3 regions of the Burkholderia mycopellens genome follow, and region 2 is predicted to be linked to each of the others. Evidence: riboswitches for the same ligand, from Rfam matches in the RefSeq annotation. Region 2 holds a riboswitch; each other region holds the start of a gene.
The links. Region 2 has a riboswitch for cobalamin ahead of cobG (precorrin-3B synthase). Riboswitches for the same ligand answer to the same signal wherever they lie in the genome.
Positions count from the first base shown of each region.

Region 1: it holds a riboswitch for cobalamin, as region 2 does, so the genes downstream of both, ACPTTC_RS20130 (CbtB domain-containing protein) here and cobG (precorrin-3B synthase) in region 2, are expected to answer to the same signal.
Region 3: it holds a riboswitch for cobalamin, as region 2 does, so the genes downstream of both, ACPTTC_RS14345 (FecCD family ABC transporter permease) here and cobG (precorrin-3B synthase) in region 2, are expected to answer to the same signal.

Region 1 covers NZ_OZ183803.1:392,620-399,407, reverse strand. The annotation lists gene metE (5-methyltetrahydropteroyltriglutamate--homocysteine S-methyltransferase) at 1-1,562, opposite strand, end outside; gene ACPTTC_RS20140 (LysR family transcriptional regulator) at 1,691-2,599, shown strand; gene ACPTTC_RS20135 (CbtA family protein) at 2,622-3,344, opposite strand; gene ACPTTC_RS20130 (CbtB domain-containing protein) at 3,358-3,567, opposite strand; cobalamin riboswitch at 3,601-3,738, opposite strand; gene ACPTTC_RS20125 (histidine phosphatase family protein) at 3,788-4,375, shown strand; gene ACPTTC_RS20120 (inorganic phosphate transporter) at 4,562-6,154, shown strand; gene ACPTTC_RS20115 (2OG-Fe(II) oxygenase) at 6,468-6,788, shown strand, end outside.
Region 2 covers NZ_OZ183802.1:2,070,012-2,076,799, forward strand. The annotation lists gene ACPTTC_RS09530 (precorrin-2 C(20)-methyltransferase) at 1-638, opposite strand, end outside; gene ACPTTC_RS09535 (precorrin-8X methylmutase) at 635-1,261, opposite strand; gene cobG (precorrin-3B synthase) at 1,254-2,618, opposite strand; cobalamin riboswitch at 2,726-2,916, opposite strand; gene ACPTTC_RS09545 (hypothetical protein) at 2,930-3,355, shown strand; gene cbiE (precorrin-6y C5,15-methyltransferase (decarboxylating) subunit CbiE) at 3,470-4,732, shown strand; gene ACPTTC_RS09555 (cobalt-precorrin-5B (C(1))-methyltransferase) at 4,732-5,820, shown strand; gene ACPTTC_RS09560 (cobalt-precorrin-6A reductase) at 5,817-6,548, shown strand; gene cobM (precorrin-4 C(11)-methyltransferase) at 6,592-6,788, shown strand, end outside.
Region 3 covers NZ_OZ183802.1:3,089,698-3,096,485, forward strand. The annotation lists gene cobT (nicotinate-nucleotide--dimethylbenzimidazole phosphoribosyltransferase) at 1-705, opposite strand, end outside; gene ACPTTC_RS14340 (ABC transporter ATP-binding protein) at 758-1,573, opposite strand; gene ACPTTC_RS14345 (FecCD family ABC transporter permease) at 1,570-2,568, opposite strand; cobalamin riboswitch at 2,728-2,978, opposite strand; gene ACPTTC_RS14350 (ATPase) at 3,133-3,483, shown strand; gene ACPTTC_RS14355 (cell division protein ZapA) at 3,480-3,794, shown strand; RNA gene ssrS (6S RNA) at 3,876-4,057, shown strand; gene ACPTTC_RS14365 (EVE domain-containing protein) at 4,129-4,590, shown strand; gene ACPTTC_RS14370 (SIMPL domain-containing protein) at 4,770-5,510, shown strand; gene lgt (prolipoprotein diacylglyceryl transferase) at 5,622-6,512, opposite strand; gene ACPTTC_RS14380 (LysR substrate-binding domain-containing protein) at 6,604-6,788, opposite strand, start outside.

The DNA of each region.
Region 1 (6,788 bases), on a different replicon from region 2:
TACGACTGCACCCAGCCGAACTGGCTGAACGCGTAGCCGTCGAGTTGCTCGCCAAAATATTCGACCATGTCGTTACGCTCGGCTTCGCCGTGCACGAGCACGTCGAGTTCGAGCGATTCCTGCTCGCGGACGCTGCGTTCGATCTCGGCCTGCATCGCCTTGCGGTAGCCGGCTTCATCCAGCGCGCCGGCCTTGAACCGGCTGCGGGCCTGACGGATTTCGCCGGTCTGCGGGAACGAGCCGATCGTCGTCGTCGGAAACGCCGGCAGGTTCAGGCGTGCCGACTGCTTCGGCGCGCGCTGCGGATAGGGGCTCACGCGGTTGCCGAGCTGCGCGTCCATCCGGGCGATCGCGGCCTTCACCGCCGGGTCGTTCACGCGCGGCGAGTTGCGACGCGAATGGATCGCGGCGGCGTTCGCGGCCAGCGCATCGGCCACCTTGTCACGGCCTTCGTTCAGTGCGGTCGCGAGCACCTTCAGCTCGTCGAGCTTCTGCAGCGCGAACGCGAGCCACGAGCGGATTTCCGCGTCGAGCTTCTCCTCGCTCGCGAGATCGACCGGCACGTGCAGCAGCGAGCACGACAGCGCAAGCCACAGGCGATCGCCCAGTTGCTTCGCGAGCGGCTCGAGCCAGTCGAGCGTCGCGTTCAGGTCCGTCTTCCAGATGTTGCGGCCGTTGATCGCGCCCACCGACAGCACCCGCTCGGCCGGCAGTTCACGTACCAGCGCGTCGACTTCGTCGCGTGCGTTGATCGCATCGACATGCAGGCCGTCGACCGGCAGCGAGCTCGCGAGCGCCAGATTGCTCTGCAACTGGCCGAAGTACGTCGCGAGCAGCACCTTGATCCGGCGCGTTTCGAGCGCCGCGTACGCGGTCTTGAATGCTTGCCGCCATTCGTCGTCGAGTTCGGTGACGAGGATCGGTTCGTCGACCTGTATCCATTCGACGCCCTGCGCGGTCAGCGTGTCGAGCAGCGCGCCGTACACCGGCAGCAGCTTCGGCAGCAGCGCGAGGCGGTCGGAATCGTCCTTCGCCTTGCCGAGCCACAGGTACGTGACGGGGCCGAGGATCACCGGCTTCGCGGCCACGCCCTGCGCCTGCGCTTCCGCCAGTTGCTGCAGCAGGCGCGACGGGTCGAGCGAGAAGTTCGTGTCCGCGTGGAACTCCGGCACGATGTAGTGGTAGTTCGTATCGAACCACTTCGTCATTTCACCGGCCGCGACACCACCGCAGCACGCGGCATGTTCTTCCGCCGACTGCGCCGAACGGCCGCGCGCGACGCGGAAATAGTTGTCGAGCACGTCGCCGTGGAAGCCTTGCACGCGCTTCGGCAAGTTGCCGAGCGTGAAGCTCATGTCGAGCACCTGGTCGTAGAACGCGAAGTCGCCGACCGGGGCCAGGCCCAGGTCGCGCTGGTCGTTCCAGTGACGCCGGCGCAGCTCGGCGCCGAGTGCCTTCAGCTCGTCGCGCGACGATTCGCCCTTCCAGTAGCGTTCGAGACCGAACTTGAGTTCGCGCTTCGCGCCGATGCGCGGAAAACCAAGGTTGTGGGTCGTGACCATGAGCTTCCGTCCAGAAGAGAAATTGAATGTCCGGTAGCCATGATAGGGATTTCAAATCATGAAATAAAATGGCATTATTTCATTCATCCATTAAAGTCATTCATGTTTCTGTTGCGCGAGCGAAATCCATGCTGGAACGATTCCATCTTGTCGTCATTCGTGAAGTCGAGCGCCAGGGCTCGCTGACTGCGGCCGCCAATACGCTGCACCTCACGCAATCGGCCCTCAGCCATACCGTCCGGAAAATCGAGCAGCAGCTCGGTACGCCGATCTGGAATCGGGAAGGTCGCGGCCTGCGGCTCACGCAGGGCGGGCAGTATCTGCTGAAGCTGGCGAACCGGCTGCTGCCGCAGTTCGAGCTCGCCGAGGAGCGGATGAAGCAGTACGCAAAGGGTGAGCGCGGCACGCTGCGCATCGGGATGGAGTGCCACCCGTGCTACCAGTGGCTCCTGAAGGTCGTGTCGCCGTACCTGTCGCGCTGGCCCGACGTCGACGTCGACGTGAAGCAGCGCTTCCAGTTCGGCGGCATCGGCGCGCTGTTCGGCTATGACATCGACGTGCTTGTGACGCCCGATCCGCTGAACAAGCCGGGCCTGCGCTTCGACCCGGTGTTCGACTACGAACAGGTGCTGGTGGTCGCCGATTCACACCGTTTTGCGAACGCCGAATACGTGACGCCGGAACAGCTCAACGACGAGGTCCTGATCACCTATCCTGTCGAAACCGATCGGCTCGACATCTACACCCAGTTCCTGACGCCGGCGGGAATCGTGCCGAAGCGGCACAAGTCGATCGAGACGACCGACATCATGCTGCAGATGGTGGCGAGCGAACGCGGCGTGGCCGCGCTGCCGAGATGGCTTGCCGACGAATACGCAGACCGGATGCCGGTCGTGCCGGTCAAGCTTGGCAAGAAGGGGATCGCGAAGCAGATCTTCCTCGGCATCCGTGAAGCGGATGAATCGATCGACTATCTGGCCGCGTTCGTCGCGCTGGCGCGCGAATCGACGAAGAGCGCGCCGCGCATGCTGCGCTAGGCGCCCCCCGTTGCCATGCGCGTCAGGCGGCGCGCATGCCGAAGCGTTCGCCGCGCTCGACCCATGCGCCGAACAGCAGGCCGATCGTCGTCCACATGATCACCTGCATGCCGATCGCCGCGGCGCGGAACTTCCACAGGACGACTGCCGGGAAGGCAGCCGGCACCTCGTTGATCGACGGCAGCCCGAGCTGCACGGCCGCGATGATCGCGATGAACACGAGCCCCGCGACGATCGACGCGTTCCATTGCCCGAGCTTCGCCAGCAGGTGGCGGCGCACGTTGACCGAGAACACCATCGTCGCGATCGAGATCGCGATCATCAGGAAAAACAAGCCCGTTCGATAGCCGATCGTGTCGGGGTCGCCGACCGACGGCGGATTGGCCGGGTACTTGATGTTCGGCACGATCACGAGCGCGATGAACGCCGCCAGCGCGAGCCACGCGGCCAGCGGCCGCGCCGGGAGGCGGCTGCCTCGGCCATAGGCATACGCAAAGACCAGCGAGAACAGCCCGCCGAAGGCCGCGCCGTACGTGACGACGCCGGTCAGCAAGCCGATGCCGGCCTGCGTGTGGCGGCTTACCAGCTCGGGTTCCGGCGCGTCGCCCTTGGCGGCGTCGAGTTTTTCTTCAAAGGAGATTGCCTGATCGACTTGCGGTTCGCCGACGATCTTGGCGAAACCGAACGTCAGGAGGCCTGCGGCGATGCCTGCGAGCATCCCGCGCATGAGCAGCTTTCCGACCATCGTGTACTCCGCGTCAGTGGCAGGGGAAGCCGAGCAGATGGCGGCCGTCGTGGACGAACTCGTGGACGTACATGCCCGGCACGAGCGACGTTGCCCCCTGTTCCGCGCCGACGAAATAAATCGCGAGCAACAGGATCAGGCCGACGAACACGGCCCACGGCAACAGTTCACGGACGGGGATGGGCGCCGGCACGACCGCCGGCTTCAGCACTGCTTCGCTCATGGATGCACCTCAGGGGAATCGCGCCCCGACAAATGTTGGATGGGTACGAAGGCAGGTCTGGCTTCCGGGATCATGGATCACCGGTTACAGTGGCGCGACCGCGCCGGAATTGAACCGGCTTCCGCGTTTCGTATCGGGCGAATTGTACGCGCGAACGTTCGCGTATTGAAGCGGCGCCAGGTGAACGAACACCCCCGTCCCGGATCATCCGAAAAACGACATGAACCAGCATGCCTCGCTGCGCCTGATCGCACACGCATCGACCCGGGCGATGCGTACCGGCGCGTTTCCCGACGACGATCCGCTCGACGCGCACGGGCTCGCCGAAGCCGCGGCGCGGCGCGACCGGTGGACAGGCATCACCGGCGCGCTCGTGCTGTGCAGCCCGGCCCGCTGTGCGGTGCAGACCGCCGATGCGCTCGGCCTGCATGCCGACATCGATGACGCACTGCGTGACATCGACTACCGAAACTGGCGCGGCAAGCGGCTGCACGACCTCGCGCGCGACTTTCCTGACGAACTGGGCGCGTGGATCGGCAATCCGTCCGCGTCGCCGCACGGCGGTGAATCGTTCGACGCAGCGATACGCCGCGTCGGCACATGGTTGAACGCGCTGCAACACCACCGCGACATCGTCGCCATCACGCACGCGCCGATCGTTCGCGCGGCCATCGCGCATGCGCTGCGGATGGATCCCGACGCGGCAACCCGCATCGACGTCGCACCGCTGTCGTGCACGACATTCGCCGCATCACCGCACGGATGGATGTTGATCGCCGACGACGATCGGCGCGACACCGCCACATAGCCTCCTGCCGTGTTGCGTTCGCGATATCGACCACGACACAAGCCGACGTGTCGTGTCGCAATCGCACTTGCATGGCAACGCTCACCTTACGTCACTGTAAGACACACCGTTCGCACTCCCTGCTGTCATCAAACTGACTGCTAGCCGAAGCTAGGATCGGACGCGGTTCCCTTACGAGACACCGTCATGAATCAACCTGCTTCGTCTGCCCCGAACAATTCGGGTTCCGTCGAGCGCACCAGGCAGCTCGGCTTGGCCGTCTTCCTGCTGGTGCTCGCGATCGGTGCGATCTATATCGCCACGCACCTGATCGACGATCTGTCGCCGATGCGCGAAGGATCGCTGTTCCCGTACCTGATGCTCGGCGCCGCGCTGCTGATCGCGCTCGGCTTCGAATTCGTCAACGGTTTCCACGACACCGCGAACGCGGTGGCCACCGTGATCTATACGCACTCGCTGACGCCGAACGTCGCGGTGATCTGGTCCGGCCTGTGGAACTTCCTCGGCGTGATGATCTCGAGCGGCGCCGTCGCGTTCGGCATCCTGCAACTGCTGCCGGTCGAGCTGATCCTGCAGGTCGGCAGCGGCGCGGGCTTCGCGATGGTGTTCGCGTTGCTGATCGCCGCGATCGTGTGGAACCTCGCGACCTGGTATTTCGGATTGCCGTCGTCGAGCTCGCATACGCTGATCGGGTCGATCATCGGCGTCGGGCTGATGAATCAGCTGATGCACGGGCCGTCCGGCACGAGCGGCGTCGACTGGGGCCAGGCGCTCGGCGTCGGCAAGTCGCTGCTGTTCTCGCCGATCGTCGGCTTCCTGTGCGCGGCGCTACTGCTGCTCGTGCTGAAAACCCTCGTGCGGATTCCCGAGCTGTACAAGGAGCCGCCGAAAGACCAGCCGCCGCCGTTCTGGATTCGTTGCCTGCTGATCCTGACCTGCACCGGCGTATCGTTCGCGCACGGCTCGAACGACGGGCAGAAAGGGATGGGCCTCATCATGCTGATCCTGATCGGCACGGTGCCGACCGCCTACGCGCTGAACAAGGCCGTCACGCCGGCCGAGACACAGACCTTCGTTGCGGTCGCGAACCAGGCAGCCGCGACGTTCGGGAAGTACACGAACGGCGTCGCACCGTCCGCGAACCCGCGCGCCGACGTCGAGCTTTACGTCCAGCATCGCGCACTGACGCCGGCCGTGATCCCCGCCGTTCAGCAGTTGTCCACGTCGCTCGCGACCGCGGTCGGCGCATCGGGCTCGATGGCGGCCGTGCCGCAGCGTGACGTCGACAACGTGCGCAACACGATGTATCTGGTGTCCGAAGCAATTCGCCTGATCGAGAAGTCCGGTCAACCCGCGTTCGCTGCCGACGACAAGCTCGCAATCGACAACTATCGCAAACAGCTCGACCACGCGACCAAGTTCATTCCGACGTGGGTGAAGGTTGCGGTCGCGATCGCACTCGGCCTCGGCACGATGGTCGGCTGGAAGCGCATCGTCGTGACCGTCGGCGAGAAAATCGGCAAGCAGCATTTGACGTACGGACAGGGCGCATCGGCCGAACTCGTCGCGATGCTCACGATCGGCGCGGCCGACGTGTACGGATTGCCCGTGTCGACGACGCACGTGCTGTCGTCGGGCGTCGCAGGCACGATGGCGGCGAACGGATCGGGCCTGCAATGGGGCACGGTGCGCAGCCTCGTGCTGGCGTGGGTGCTGACGCTGCCCGCGTCGATCGTACTTGCCGGCGGGCTCTATTGGCTGTTCCGGTCGGTGGCGTAAACGGTGATTCGGCGGGTGGCCGGCAGGAGCCGGCTATCCGCTGCAGAAGAATCGGCCCTCGCTTCTCCGCTTCTCCGCTTCTCCCATTCGACTCGTCGAGGCGCCCGGTGCGTCCATGCCGTCGCGAGCGCTCGCCCTCTGCCTTTCCCGAATTGAAGCGCAAGATCCGGAGCGCGTCGGTGCATGGACATCCGTAGACTGTGCTCATCAATATTTACCGTGGATTTACCGTGGACTCAACCGTGCGAACGACGTTGCCGAAGCATTTCGCGCGACTGCATGGCGCCCCATTGCTGACGAACAAGGTACGCCCGTGAACATTGCCGACCTGCAACCTGCCGTCGAATCGCTCGATATTGCGCAACGCGTCGACGCGATCGACTGGACGACTGTCGATGCCGATCTCGATCGCCACGGATGCGCGCGCGTGCCGCGCCTGATCTCGGCAAGCGAATGCGCGACGATCGCGTCGCTCTATCCGCGCGATGCGCTCTATCGCTCGCGCGTCGTGATGGCACGGCACGGGTTCGGGCGCGGCGAATACAAGTATTTCGCATACCCGCTCCCGGCGATCATCGCCGAGCTGCGTGCGACGACCTACCCGCATCTCGCGCCAATCGCGAATCGCTGGAAC
Region 2 (6,788 bases):
ATCGTCGCGCGCTCGACATACAGCGCGCGCTTCGCGAGCCCCAGCTCGTCGAGCACGCGCCGCACCTTGTCGAAATTGCGGCCGAGCTTCATCACGACGGCCGCGTCCGCCTGGGCGAGCCGCTCGCGCAGCTCGTGCTCGGGCAGCACGCCCGACAGCACCGACAGGCTCTGGTTGCGATACACGAGCGGCTGGCCGAGCACGGCCGTGCCGCCGAGCATCGCGCATACGCCGGGGATCACCTCGGTGTCGTAGCGCGGTGCGAGGCGGTCGTGCAGGTACATGTACGAGCCGTAGAAGAACGGGTCGCCTTCGCAGATCACCGCGACGTCGCGGCCCGCATCGAGGTGCGCGGCAACGATCTCGGCGGCCGTATCGTAGAAGTCGGCGATCACCGTCTCGTAGCACAGCGGCGGCGGCAGCGCCTCGGTCGTCACCGGATAGACCAGCGGCAGTTGCGTTTGCCCGTCCTGCAGGTGCGCTTCGACGATGCCGTACGCATTGCCCTTCTTGCCCTTCGCGACGAAATACGCGACCACGGGCGCGGCCTGCAGCACGCGCAGCGCCTTGATCGTCATCAGTTCAGGATCGCCGGGGCCGACGCCGACCCCGAACAGGCGTCCGCGCGCGGTCGTCATTCGACCTCCGTCGCGAGCGCATTGACCGCCGCAGCCGCCATCGCGCTGCCGCCGCGCCGGCCGAGCAGCGTGACGTACGGCACGCCGCGGCTGTCGGCATCGAGCAGCGCCTTCGATTCGGCCGCGCCGATGAAGCCGACCGGGAAACCGAGGATCAGCGCGGGACGCGGCGCGCCGGCGTCGATCATGTCGAGCAGGTGGAACAGCGCGGTCGGTGCATTACCGATCACGACGACGCTGCCCGCGAGATACGGACGCCACAGTTCGAGCGCGGCGGCCGATCGCGTGTTGCCGAGATGGCGTGCGAGATCGGGCACCTCGGGCTCGCCGAGCGTGCAGATCACGCGATTGTCGGCCGGCAGCCGCGCGCGCGTGATGCCTTCGGCGACCATCCTCGCATCGCACAGGATCGGCGCGCCGGCTGCCAGCGCCGTGCGGCCCGCCGTGCCGGCACCGGCCGAGAAGCGCAGGTCGTAGACGACGTCGACCATCCCGCATGCATGGATCACGCGCACCGCGAGTTTCTCGAGGTCGGGCGGAACCTGCGACAGGTCGGCCTCGGCGCGGATCGTCGCGAACGACTGGCGGTAGATTTCCTGCCCGTCGCGAATGTAGTCAAGCATCGGTGGTGTCCTGGCTGTGCCGCGCGCCCGTCAATCGGACCGCGGCCTGGTCAATCGTCAGATGGCGCGCGAGCGGGGCGCCGAGGCCCGCAGCAGCGTCGCGCCGGTAAAGGTCGTAGTGTGCGGGCGCAACCGCGACGAGCGTGTGCGTCGCGGGATGCGGCAACGCGCAGTGGCGCTCGCAGCCGGTCAGGTGCACGTCGAGCGCATGGCCGATGCGCGTGGCGAGCGCGAGTGCGTCGTGTTTGGTGTCGGCGCGCGCCTTTGCGCAGCCCGCGCTGCCGGTGCATGCGACGAGCGACGCGAGGGGGTCGGACGACGCGCAGACGAGGCCGAGCGACGCGAGCGCATCGAGCGTGGCCGCAGCGCGTTGGTTCGGCACGCCGTGGAGAAACACGCCTTGCCACGGCGTCATCGACAGCGTGCCGTCGCCGTCGGCTTCGGCCAGCGCGGCGAGCCGCTCCAGTTGTGCGGCATCGAGCCGGCCGAGCACGAATTGCGCGCCGACGTTGCAGCGCGCCTCGTCGAGAGACGAACGCACGCCGAAACGCAGCGTCGGATCGGCATGCGTGCGGCGCCAGCCTGCGAGCGCCGGATCGGCCGCGAGCGGGAAGGGCAAATAGTGCTGCGCGCGTTCGAGCAACGCGCGTTCGCTGCCTGTTGCGAGCAGCGCGCGCATCCGCGAGACGTCCGCGGGCGCGAGATCGAGGAATGCAAGCAGCAGCGCGCGAACCAGTGCAGCGGTTTGATCGGGAGCGACGTCGACTGAAGCGGGTGGGTCGTCGTGCGCGACCGGAGGGCAGCCGGCCAGCCCGGCAGCGACGCGCACCGCGCCGTCGCCGCGACGCCAGGCGGCCAGCCAGATATCGTGCGGATGATCGAGCGCCGCAACCGATTCGCCGCCGTCGAGCTGGATCGAGAATTTCGGCGACAGCTCGCCGCGGCGAGGCTCGCGCGCCAGCAGGTCGAAGAGCGGCGCGACGAGCGCGCGGCTGTCGACGAGCGCGGCCGGGTCGTGGCCGGCGAGCGGGCTGAGCATCACGTTGCGGACGTCGTCGCTCGCGGCGAGCGCGGCCGCATCGGCGGCGGCATTCGAGGTTGTGTCGACGCGCGGGCCGAGGCCCGCATCGAGCAACGCGCGCGTCAGCGCGTCGGCCGCGCCGTCGCGAATGCCGCGCAGCTGAAGATTCGCGCGATTGGTCGCGTCGATCGCGCCGGAGCCGCAGGCACGCGCGGCGGCGGCGATCGCACGCGCCTGGTGCGCGTCGAGCCGCCCGCCCGGCAGCTTGATCCGGCACAGCCCGCCGTCGGCGGCCGCGACCACGCGCACGAGCCCCGGGCAGGCCGACGGGCGCACGACGGGCGACGCAGGAATCGAAACGGGGGCGGAACTCAACGGGGTAGCGGGACAGTGTCGCGCCGCGGCCAACGCATCGGTACACCCCGCCCGACGCCGACTGGCACGCACGCACTTTCTGGCCGGCAGGTCTCCTGGCTGACAGGTCGGCGCCGGCTCCCGGCCTTCCCGGTGGAACCAGTGGCATGAGGGGGAGATCGGCTCGCTGTCTACAGTTGCGGGGGCAGCCACAGCGGCGCGCGGCGCGCCCTGTGTTCCCTCTTCGGCCCCGAGGGGCACCGGCGAACGAACGGCCGTAGGATACCCGATTTTTGCGACGATCCGGCATTGTCGATATGCCGCGCAACCGCATCGCAGAACGGCCGCAGCCGGTTTTGCGCTATCTCGCAAATGGTACGATTGGCGGCTCGACATCAGATCGGCGACCGCCGGGATCCGCGATGAAACTCGGCAGGACGGAGCTGTTCGGCATGGGCATTGCACTGGGCTTGCTGGCCATCCCGGCCTGGATGCTGCTCGCGTGCATACTGATCCCGCTTGCACCGTCGGCCGAGTGGCCGAAGAATGTCGGGCTCGCCGGCCTCGGCGTGCCGATCGTGGCGGGTGGCACGTTCCTGTACAGGAAAATCGGTGCGCGGCCGCTCACGTGGCTGCTGCTCGGGTGGCTGCTGATCGCGTCGATCGGCGGCATGTATCTGGGCTTGCTGGTCTTGATTGGCCCTGTGCCGCGCGGCTGACGTCGTCGCCGTATCGCACCGGCCACGCTCGGCACATCAACGGATCAACGCGTGGCGGCCCGGCCGCCGCGCATCGCAACAAACGGTAGGGAATCGAACGATGGGGAAGGGTGCATGACGGCGTGGCTGACGGTAGTAGGCATCGGCGACGACGGTTACGCGGGGCTCGGACGCGGCGCGCGGCGCGCGCTGCTCGACGCGACGCTCGTCGTCGGCGCGAAGCGGCATCTCGACATGCTGCCCGCGCGGCTGCCGGCCGCGCGCGAAACCTGGCCGTCGCCGTTCGACCTCGCGGGCGTGCTGGCTCGACGCGCATCGCCCGTCTGCGTGCTCGCCAGCGGCGACCCGATGCTGTTCGGCGTCGGCGCCACGCTCGCGCGCCAGCTTTCCCCCGACGAATGGCGCGTGCTGCCCGCGCCGTCGTCGCTGTCGCTGGCAGCTGCACGCCTCGGCTGGGCGCTACAGGATGTCGGCGCGGTCTCGCTCGTCGGCCGCCCGCTTGCGACGCTCGCGCGTCACCTGCTGCCCGGCCGCCGCCTGTTCGTGCTGAGCGCCGACGGCCGCACGCCGGCCGCCGTCGCGGCCGAACTCGTCGCACGCGGCTTCGGGCCGACGCGCATCAACGTGTTCGAACATCTCGGCGGCCCGCTCGAGCGGCGTCTCGACGGGCTCGCACAGGACTGGCGCATCGACGAAACGGCCGCGCTCAATCTGGTGGCGCTCGACTGCCAGGCCGGCCCTGACGCGCCGCGCCGCGCGCTCACGCCCGGCCTGCCCGACGATGCGTACCGTCACGACGGCCAGCTCACCAAACGCGACCTGCGCGCCATGACGCTCGGCCGTCTCGCTCCCGTGCCCGGCGAGCTGCTGTGGGACGTCGGCGCCGGCAGCGGCTCGATCGGCATCGAGTGGATGCGCGCGCATCCGTCCTGCCAGGCGATCGCGATCGAAGCGCATGCGGAGCGGCAGCGCTTCATCGAGCACAATCGCGACGCGCTCGGCGTGCCGGGCCTGCAGCTCGTCGCGGGCCGCGCGCCCGATGCGCTCGCGGGGCTTGCCGCGCCCGACGCGATCTTCATCGGCGGCGGGGCAACCGCGCCCGGCGTGCTCGACGCGTGCTGGGCAGCGCTGAAGCCCGGCGGCCGGCTGGTCGCGAATGCGGTCACGCTGCAGGGCGAGATGGCGCTCGCCGCGTGGCGCGATGCGCATGGCGGCACGCTCACGCGCGTGTCGCTCGCACACGCCGAACCGCTCGGCCGTTTCGACACGTGGCGGCAACCGTTGCCGGTCACGCTGTACGACGTGCGCAAGCCCGACGCGGCCGGCATGGCCGACACGAGCGCACCGTCGGCCACGACGAACGCAACGGACGCGTGATGCGCGACGAGACCCCCGAACAGCCTGCGCCGCTACGCTTCGGCTACACGACCGGCAGCTGCGCGACCGCGACGTCGCTCGCCGCCGCGCGGCTGCTGCTCGCGGGCCGGGCGGACGACGCGGTCGAGATCGTGCTGCCGAAGGGGCAGCACGTGATGATGCGACTCGAGTTTTGTCGGGCCACGGCCGACGGTGCGGAAGCCGGCACGATCAAGGATGCCGGCGACGATCCGGACGTCACGCATGGCGCACTGATCTTCGCGCGCGTCGCGCTCGCGTCGGTGCCCGGCGTGCGGTTTCGTGCAGGGCCAGGCGTCGGCACGGTCACGCGCGCGGGGCTGACGCTGCCGGTCGGCGAACCGGCGATCAACCCGGTGCCGCGCCAGATGATGACGACGCACCTGGAAGCGCTGGCGATCGAGCATGGCTACGCGGGCGGCTTCGACGTGACGATCGGCGTCGAAGGCGGCGAGGCGCTCGCACTGAAGACGATGAATCCGCGCCTCGGCATCATCGGTGGTTTGTCGATCCTCGGCACGACCGGCATCGTGCGGCCGTTCTCGTGTTCGGCCTATATCGCGTCGATCCACCAGGGCATCGACGTCGCACGCGCGAACGGTATCGCACACATTGCCGCATGCACGGGCAACGCGAGCGAGGACGCGATGCGCGCGCACTACCAACTGCCCGACATGGCGTTGATCGAGATGGGCGATTTCGCCGGCGCGGTCCTCAAGCACCTGCGGCGCGCACCGGTCGCGCGGCTGTCGATGTGCGGCGGCTTCGGCAAGCTCAGCAAGCTCGCGGCCGGCCATCTCGACCTGCACAGCCGCCATTCGAGCATCGACCTGCCGCTGCTCGCGCAGTGGGCGGCAGAAGCCGGCGCAAGCGATGCGCTGCAGGCCGCGATGCGCGCCGCGAACACGAGCCAGGAGGCGCTGAAGCTTGCGCACGCCGACGGCGTGCCGCTCGGCGATCTCGTTTGCGCACAGGCGCTGCGCGTCGCGCGCGACATCGTGCCGCCGTCCGTCGCTGTCGAGATGTTCGCGATCGACCGGCAGGGCCGCTTCGTCGGGGAGGCGCGATGACGACGCGCATCCTGCTGCTCGGCGGCACCGGCGATGCGCTGAAGATTGCACGCGCGCTCGGGCCTCGTCACGTCTACAGCCTGGCCGGCCTCGGCAAGGTACCCGACGACCTGCGCTGCGACGTGCGCGTCGGCGGCTTCGGTGGCGCGGCCGGACTGGCCGCGTATCTGCGCGACGCCGGCATCGGCCTCGTGATCGACGCGACGCATCCGTATGCCGCGCGGATCAGCGCGAATGCCGCGGCCGCGGCGCGTGAAGCGGGCGTGCCGCTGTGGGCGCTGCGCCGTGCGCCGTGGGCGCCGCAACCCGGCGACGACTGGCGCATGGTCGACGACTGGGCCGGCATCGAGGCCGCGCTTGCGCCGTTCAGGCGGCCGCTGTTCACGCTCGGCCGCGAACCGCTCGCGCATCTCGACGCGATTCCGCCACATCAGTTCTGGCTCGTGCGCTGCCTCGACGCGCATCCCGGCAACGCGCGTGCACAGATCATCGCCGCGCGCGGGCCGTTCACGCTCGACGGCGAGCGCGCGCTGTTCGCGCTGATGGGCATCGACGTCGTCGTCAGCAAGAACAGCGGTGGCGCGGCCACCGAAGCCAAGCTCGACGTCGCGCGCGAACGCAGGCTGCCGGTCGTGATGCTGCGCCGGCCGGCGCTGCCCGACGCCGACCGCACGTTCGACTCGGCCGCGGCGCTCATCGACGCGCTCGATCCCGCCGCATGCGCATGATGCGGTACGGCGGGTCACCCCATGAATTGACGGAGATTTTTCGATGACGGTGTATTTCATCGGCGCGGGCCCCGGCGACCCGGAGCTGATCACGGTGAAGGGCCAGCGCCTCGTGCGCACCTGTCCGGTGATCCTGTATGCGGGATCGCTGGTGCCGCCGGCCGTGCTCGACGGCCATCGCGCGCAGCAGGTCGTCAATACGGCCGAGCTCGACCTCGACGCAATCGTCGCGCTGCTCGC
Region 3 (6,788 bases), 1.0 Mb from region 2:
GAGCACATCGAGCGGCGCGATCGCGTGCGAGTGCTTGACGAGCGCGCGTCCGAGCACCGCGCGCTTGTGCGCGAGGCCCTGGTCGTCGAGGCCCGTGCCGCGCCCGACGCACGCGTCGATCGGCACGCTGAGCAGGCGGCTCATCAGGCACGCGGCCGACGACGTGTTCGCGATTCCCATCTCGCCGAAGCCGATCACGTTCGTGCCGAGCGACGCATGCAGGCGCACGCGCGCCGCGCCGGCCGCGAGCGCCGTCATCGCCTCGTCGCGCGTCATCGCCGGCTCCGCCGCGAAGTTGCGCGTGCCGCGCGCGACCGGCAGCGACACCAACCGGTCGGACAGCGGCAGCGGCGACGCGACGCCCGCATCGACGATCTCGAGCGTGCTCTGCGCGACGCCCGAGAACGCGTTGATCGCCGCACCGCCGGCGAGGAAGTTCGCGACCATCTGCGCGGTCACCGCTTGCGGATAAGGACTCACGCCCTCGGCGGCAATCCCGTGATCGCCGGCAAACACGATCATCACGGGACGCCGCACGACCGGCCGCTCCGTGTGCTGGATCAGGCCGATCTGCAGCGCGATCGCCTCGAGCTGGCCGAGGCTGCCGGGGGGCTTGGTCTTGTGGTCGATCACGTGCTGCAGGCGCTTGCGCAGTTCGTCGTCGAGCGGCGCGATCGCGGGCGGGAAGTGGGTTGGGGTCGTCATCGAAGTGCCGGGTCGTTGGCGCGGTGTGCGCCGCGCATCGGAAAAGAAAAGGTCATTGTCGCTCGGGCCACGCCGGCAGCAGCGCATCGCGGCCGTTCTCGCGGATCAGCACGAGCGGATAACCGAACGCATCGCTCGCGCGCTCCGGCGTCAGCACGTCGTGCACGGGGCCGGCCCACGCATGGCCGCGGCCGTCGAGCAACAGCGCATGCGTCGCGAAACGTCGCGCGAGATTCAGATCATGGCACGAGAACAGCACCGTGCGCGGGCCTGCGTCGAGCCATGCCGCCAGCGCGGTCAGGCAATCGATCTGGTGATGCAGGTCGAGATGCGCGAGCGGCTCGTCGAGCAGCATCAACGGCGCGTCCTGGCACAGCGTCGCGGCCAGCGCGACGCGCTGCCGCTCGCCGCCCGACAGCGACAGCACGTCGCGAGAAGCGAGCCCGGTCAGGTCGAATGTCGCCAGCGCGTCGCGCGCGGCCGCGCGGTCGCCGTCGCGCTCCCATCCCCAGCCGCCGAGGTACGGAAAGCGGTTGAGCAGCACCGTGTCGAAGACGGTCGCGCTGAAGGCGTCGTGCAGTTGCTGCGGCATCAGCGCGCGACGCTGCGCGAGCCGCTCGGGTGGCCATGCGGCAAGCGGCCGGCCGTCGATCTCGACGTGCCCGCCGGCCGGCGGCTGCAGCCCGGCGAGCGTCGCGAGCAGCGTCGTCTTGCCCGCGCCGTTGGGTCCGGCGACGCACCAGATCTCGCCGGGACGGAATGCCCGGGTAAAGCCGTCGAGCAGCGTGCGCGCACCGGCCTTCAGCGTCAGCCCGACGGCCGCGTAGTTCATGTCGCCGGCAGTGGCATGCAGTGCGGCTCCCGTCATCGCATCGGCCTCCTCAACAACATCCACAGGAATACCGGCACGCCGATCAGCGCGGTCATCACGCCGACCGGCAGTTGCGCGGGCGCGATCACGGTACGCGCGAGCAGGTCGGCCGCCATCACGCCGCCGCCGCCCGCGAGCATCGCGGCCGGCAGCAGCATGCGCTGGTCATTGCCGAAGGCGAGCCGCAGCGCATGCGGCACGACGAGGCCGACGAAACCGATCGTGCCGGCCGTCGTCACCGCGGCCGCGGCGGCCAGCGACGCGACGAGATAGATCCGCACGCGCAGGCGCGCAACGGGCACGCCGAGCGCGAGCGCGGTCGCATCGCCGCGCAGCAGCACGTTCAGTTGCGGCGCGGCCGGCAGCGCGACGCATGCGGCCAGCAACAGCGCCCCCCAAGCGAACCACGGCGCGGTCACGCCGTTCAGGTCGCCGGTCAGCCAGAAGATGATCCCGCGCAGCCGTGCATCGGGCGCGAGCGACAGCAGCAGCGTGACGAGTGCGCCCCACCCCGCCGCGATCACGACGCCCGTGAGCAGCAGCCGCGGCGACGCATCGCGCGCTTCGCCGCGCCACAGCTCGCGGCGTGCGAGACCGAGCACGAGCGCGACCGACACGAGCGAACCGGCGAACGCCGACGCATCGACGAGCCACCACGCGCCGCCCGCGATCATCGCGACGAGCGCGAAGCCGGCCGCGCCACCCGACACGCCGAGTACGTACGGCTCCGCGAGCGGATTGCGCAACAACACCTGCAGCAGTGCACCGGCCAGCGCGAGCAGCGCGCCGCATGCGAAGCCGGCGAGCGCGCGCGGCAGGCGCAACGTGCGGACGATATCGGCGAACAGCGCGTCGCCGCCATGCGGCACGAGCGACGCGAGCGCCTGCCATGGCGACATCGGCACGCTGCCGATCGACAGCGACGCGACGAACAGCAACGCGACCGCCGCGGCCAGCGCGGCCCAGATCGCGGTGGCGCGCGCGGCGCTCATGCCGCGCACGGCGCCGCACACGACGTGCGGCGCCCCCGCTTGCGGCCGCCGGCCGGTCGTGACGTAAGCGCCGCGCGGACGATTGGGGTCAGCATCGAAGAAGGTTCCGTGAAGCGTTGCGCGCCCCGCCTCCCCGCAGGCCGCGCGTCACGAAGCCCGTGCGGGCTCCCCGTCTCGGCCGGTATCCGGGCTGGCGGCGGTCCGGCTCGCCTTCCCGCGCGATGACGCGCAGTGGCCCGCGTCCGCATGCAAGACTTGCACGCGAAACGCGCTTGAGCCGGCCTGCGTCACGGGACGCGGCCGCTTACCGTTGCGGGGGCAGCGCAGGTTGGCGGGCTTCCGGCGCCCGCGCCCTGCTTCCCGTTTAACCGCGCGTTCCACGCGCGAGCACCGAGGCGGCGCCAGTTTAGGAGCGGGTCGCGCGAGCGTCAAGGAAGCGTCCGGACGTGCACGGGACGCGCCGATTCGCGGCAAGAAGCAGGGGTGTTACGACTGGAAACGTTACAGATGTCGGATTGCGCGTTATTCCGCGCTAAAATGCTGGGTCTTTAGAGGACGCAGCAAATGCTCAACGAACTCGAAACCCTATCTCAAAATATTGGCCGTCTGATTTCGCTGAACAAGCGCTATCACTCGGAACGGCTCGCGCTCGAGGAGCAGGTCGCGCAATTGCGCGCGGATGCGGACGCTGTCCGCGCGGAACTCGCGCAACTGCGCGATGAACGCAATGCACTTGCGGCCGAGCGTGACACGCTGTCAGCAAAGATCGACGACGCCCAGGTGAAACTGAACGCGATTCTCGAAAAGCTGCCACGCTCGAAAAGTGCGGAGCAAGCCGACAACCAGCTCGACCTGCTGGATGGGCAGGCGCGTACGGATGGCGATGACGCGGCCAGCCACGGAGAACATGCATGAGCACCAAGCAGATCGAAGTCTCGATTCTCGGTCAGGCCTATCGGCTCGCCTGCTCGGCCGAGACCGAAGCGGCACTGCTCGAAGCGGTCGCGCGGGTCGATGCCGAAATGTCGAAAATCCGCTCGAACAGCTCGGTACGCGGCACCGATCGCATCGCCGTGATGGCGGCGCTGTCGCTCGCATCCGAATTGCTGCGGCTGCAAACGAGCGTGCGGCACGGTGAAGCATTTCCGGCGGAGGAAATCCGTCGTACAATGCACCAGATGAATGAACAGCTCGGCGCGGTGCTCGCACAGCACGAGACGCAGTAACGTTTTAATCGATGCGTCGATTCCCCTTGATCTCGGCGATCAACGGTGGTCAAATTGGCGCATCGAATCACAGTTCAGTCAGCTTCCCTGCCTGGTTCGCCAAGGTCATATATTCCTTGAACCAATGCCATGTGCACGGTTGCGGAAATTTGTAGCACGGGCGCGCGCGTCACTCTGTCTGATGTACCCGAAGTGCTGCTAACTGCGACCAATTCTGAACCTCAGGTTCAGGATGCCGGCCTAGCGGCCAAGGCGGGGGCCTATCCAACGGCATCGGGCGAAGCCCGGTGCCGTTTTCTTTTGTAGCAGCCTCTTTCTGCGTCGATCACGATCCATGCAATACTGGCTGATGAAGTCCGAACCGGACGAAGCAAGCATCGACGATCTCGCCAACGCACCGCAGCGCTCGCTGCCGTGGACGGGCGTGCGCAACTATCAAGCGCGCAATTTCATGCGCGACACGATGAAGATCGGCGACGGCGTGCTGTTCTATCACTCGAGTTGCCCCGAGCCGGGCATCGCGGGTCTCGCCGAAGTGTCGTCGACGCCCTACCCCGACCCCACGCAGTTCGATCCGAAAAGCCCCTATTACGACCCGAAGTCGACTCAGGAAGCGCCGCGCTGGCTGCTCGTCGACGTGCGCTTCGTGAAAAAAACGCCGCTCGTGCCGCTCGCCGCGCTGCGCGAACACGACGAACTCGCCGACATGCGTGTGCTCGCACGCGGCAACCGGCTGTCGATCACGCCTGTCACGCGCGCCGAATGGCGCTTCATCACCGAAAAGCTGATGAAGTAGGCGCATGCCAAAGGTCAAATCTGGTCAGTACGCGCCGCCGCCACGGAACTCGCGGCGCTTTCGCGCGGCCTAAGCAACCGCTGTCGGCCGATCAGGCCGGCTGCCGTTTTTCGTCGCGCGGTACGCCCGCGTCGTGCACGCGCGATCCGCGTGCACGCCCTCGCACAAGGAGTCCAACAATGACCAAGAAATCCGCACTCGCGCTGTCGCTCGCCCTTGCCGCCGCCGTGCCCGTCGCGCTGACGCTCGCGTCGACCACCGCTCACGCGCAAACCGCGAACCCGCACTTTCCGGAGCCGGCAGGCGTGCTGTCGCTGTCGTCGCAGGCCAGCGCCGACGTGCCGCAGGACATCATCCACATCACGCTGTTCTACGAGCAGCAAGCCAAGGATCCGGGCAGCCTCACCGCGCAGTTGAACCAGCGCGCCGACGCAGCGCTGTCACAGGCGAAGGGCGTATCGGGCGTCACCGCACACACGGGCGCGTTCTCCGTGTACCCGAGCACCGATCGCGACGGCAAGATTTCCGCGTGGCGCGGCCGCACCGAGGTCGCACTCGAATCGCGCGATTTCGCTGCAGCGTCGAAGCTTGCGGGCCAGTTGTCGAACCTGATGCAGGTCGCGAACGTCGAGTTCTCGCTGTCGCCCGAAGCGCAGCGTGCGGCCGAACAGAAGCTGACGACCGAGGCGATCAAGTCGTTCCGCGCCCGCGCGGACGAAGCCGCGAAGGCATTCGGTTACAGCAGCTACACGATCCGCGACGTGAACGTCGGCGGTGGCCGCAACGTGCAGCCGTACCCGCGCATGATGGCGATGGCCGCCGCGCCGATGGACAGCGCAAAGATGAGCGCACCGATCGCGGTCGAAGGCGGCAAGGCCACCGTGTCGGTCACGGTCAACGGCTCCGTGCAGATGAAGTAACGCGCAGCGCACGGCAGCCCGAAATGAAAAACGCCGGCCCGAGGGCCGGCGTTTTTCATTTGCGTGCGTGTTGTCGATGCACGCGCCGATCGCACGTGCATCGGCATCGCATCATGCAGCGGCATGCGCCGCGCGACGGCGATACGCCCAGACCATCAGCGCGATGCCCCCGAGGATCATCGGCAGCGACAACCACTGCCCCATCGACAGGCCGAGCGCGAGCAGGCCGAGGAAGTCGTCGGGCTCGCGCGCGAACTCGACCGTGAAGCGTGCGAGCCCGTAGCCGATCAGGAACAGCGCGGACACGGCGCCCATCGGCCGCGACTTGCGCGAAAAGAAGAACAGCGCGAAAAACAGCACGATGCCTTCGAGCGCGATTTCATAGAGCTGCGAAGGATGGCGCGGCAGCATCTGGTACTGCATGAACACGTCGGCGAGATGCCACTTCTCGACGAGTTCCGGATGCTTCGGCAACCATGCCGCATCGTCGCGCATCGCACCCGGGAACAGCATCGCCCACGGCGCGGAAGGATCGGTCACGCGGCCCCACAGTTCGCCGTTGATGAAGTTGCCGAGCCGCCCGGCCGCGAGCCCGGTCGGCACCATCGGCGCGACGAAATCGGTGACCTGCAACCAGTGGCGCTTGCGCTGCCACGCGAACAACATCATCGCGAGCGTCACGCCGAGGAAGCCGCCGTGAAACGACATGCCGCCTTCCCACACCTTGAACACGTCGAGCGGATGCGAGAAATAGAAATCGGCCTTGTAGAACAGCACATAGCCGAGCCGGCCGCCGAGCACGGTGCCGAGCACGCCGTAGAACATCATGTCGTCGATGTCCTTCGCGGTCCAGCCTTGTGCCGCGACGTGCGGCAACTTCAGCCGGATCCGGCCGACGACGATCGCCGCGATGAAGCCGACGAGATACATGAGCCCGTACCAGCGCACGGCCAGCGGCCCGAGATGGATCGCAACGGGGTCGAAATTCGGGTGAATGATCATGGGTTAGCGAAGAAGTTTTCGAATGCGGTACGGCCGTCGCAAACGCACGGCACCGCGCTTTGGACGGCACCGGCGCGTCATCGTTCACGTGTCACGTGGCGAGGGCCTGCGCGCGCACGACGTCGATGAAGCCGGCCAGCACGGGGCTCACGTCGCCGGTACGCCACACGAGGCCCGTCTCGACGACCGGCGCGTGACCGGCGAGCGGCCGGTAGACCACGCCGGTGCGCCGCAGGTTACGCAGCGATTGCGGCACCAGTGCGACGCCCATGCCGG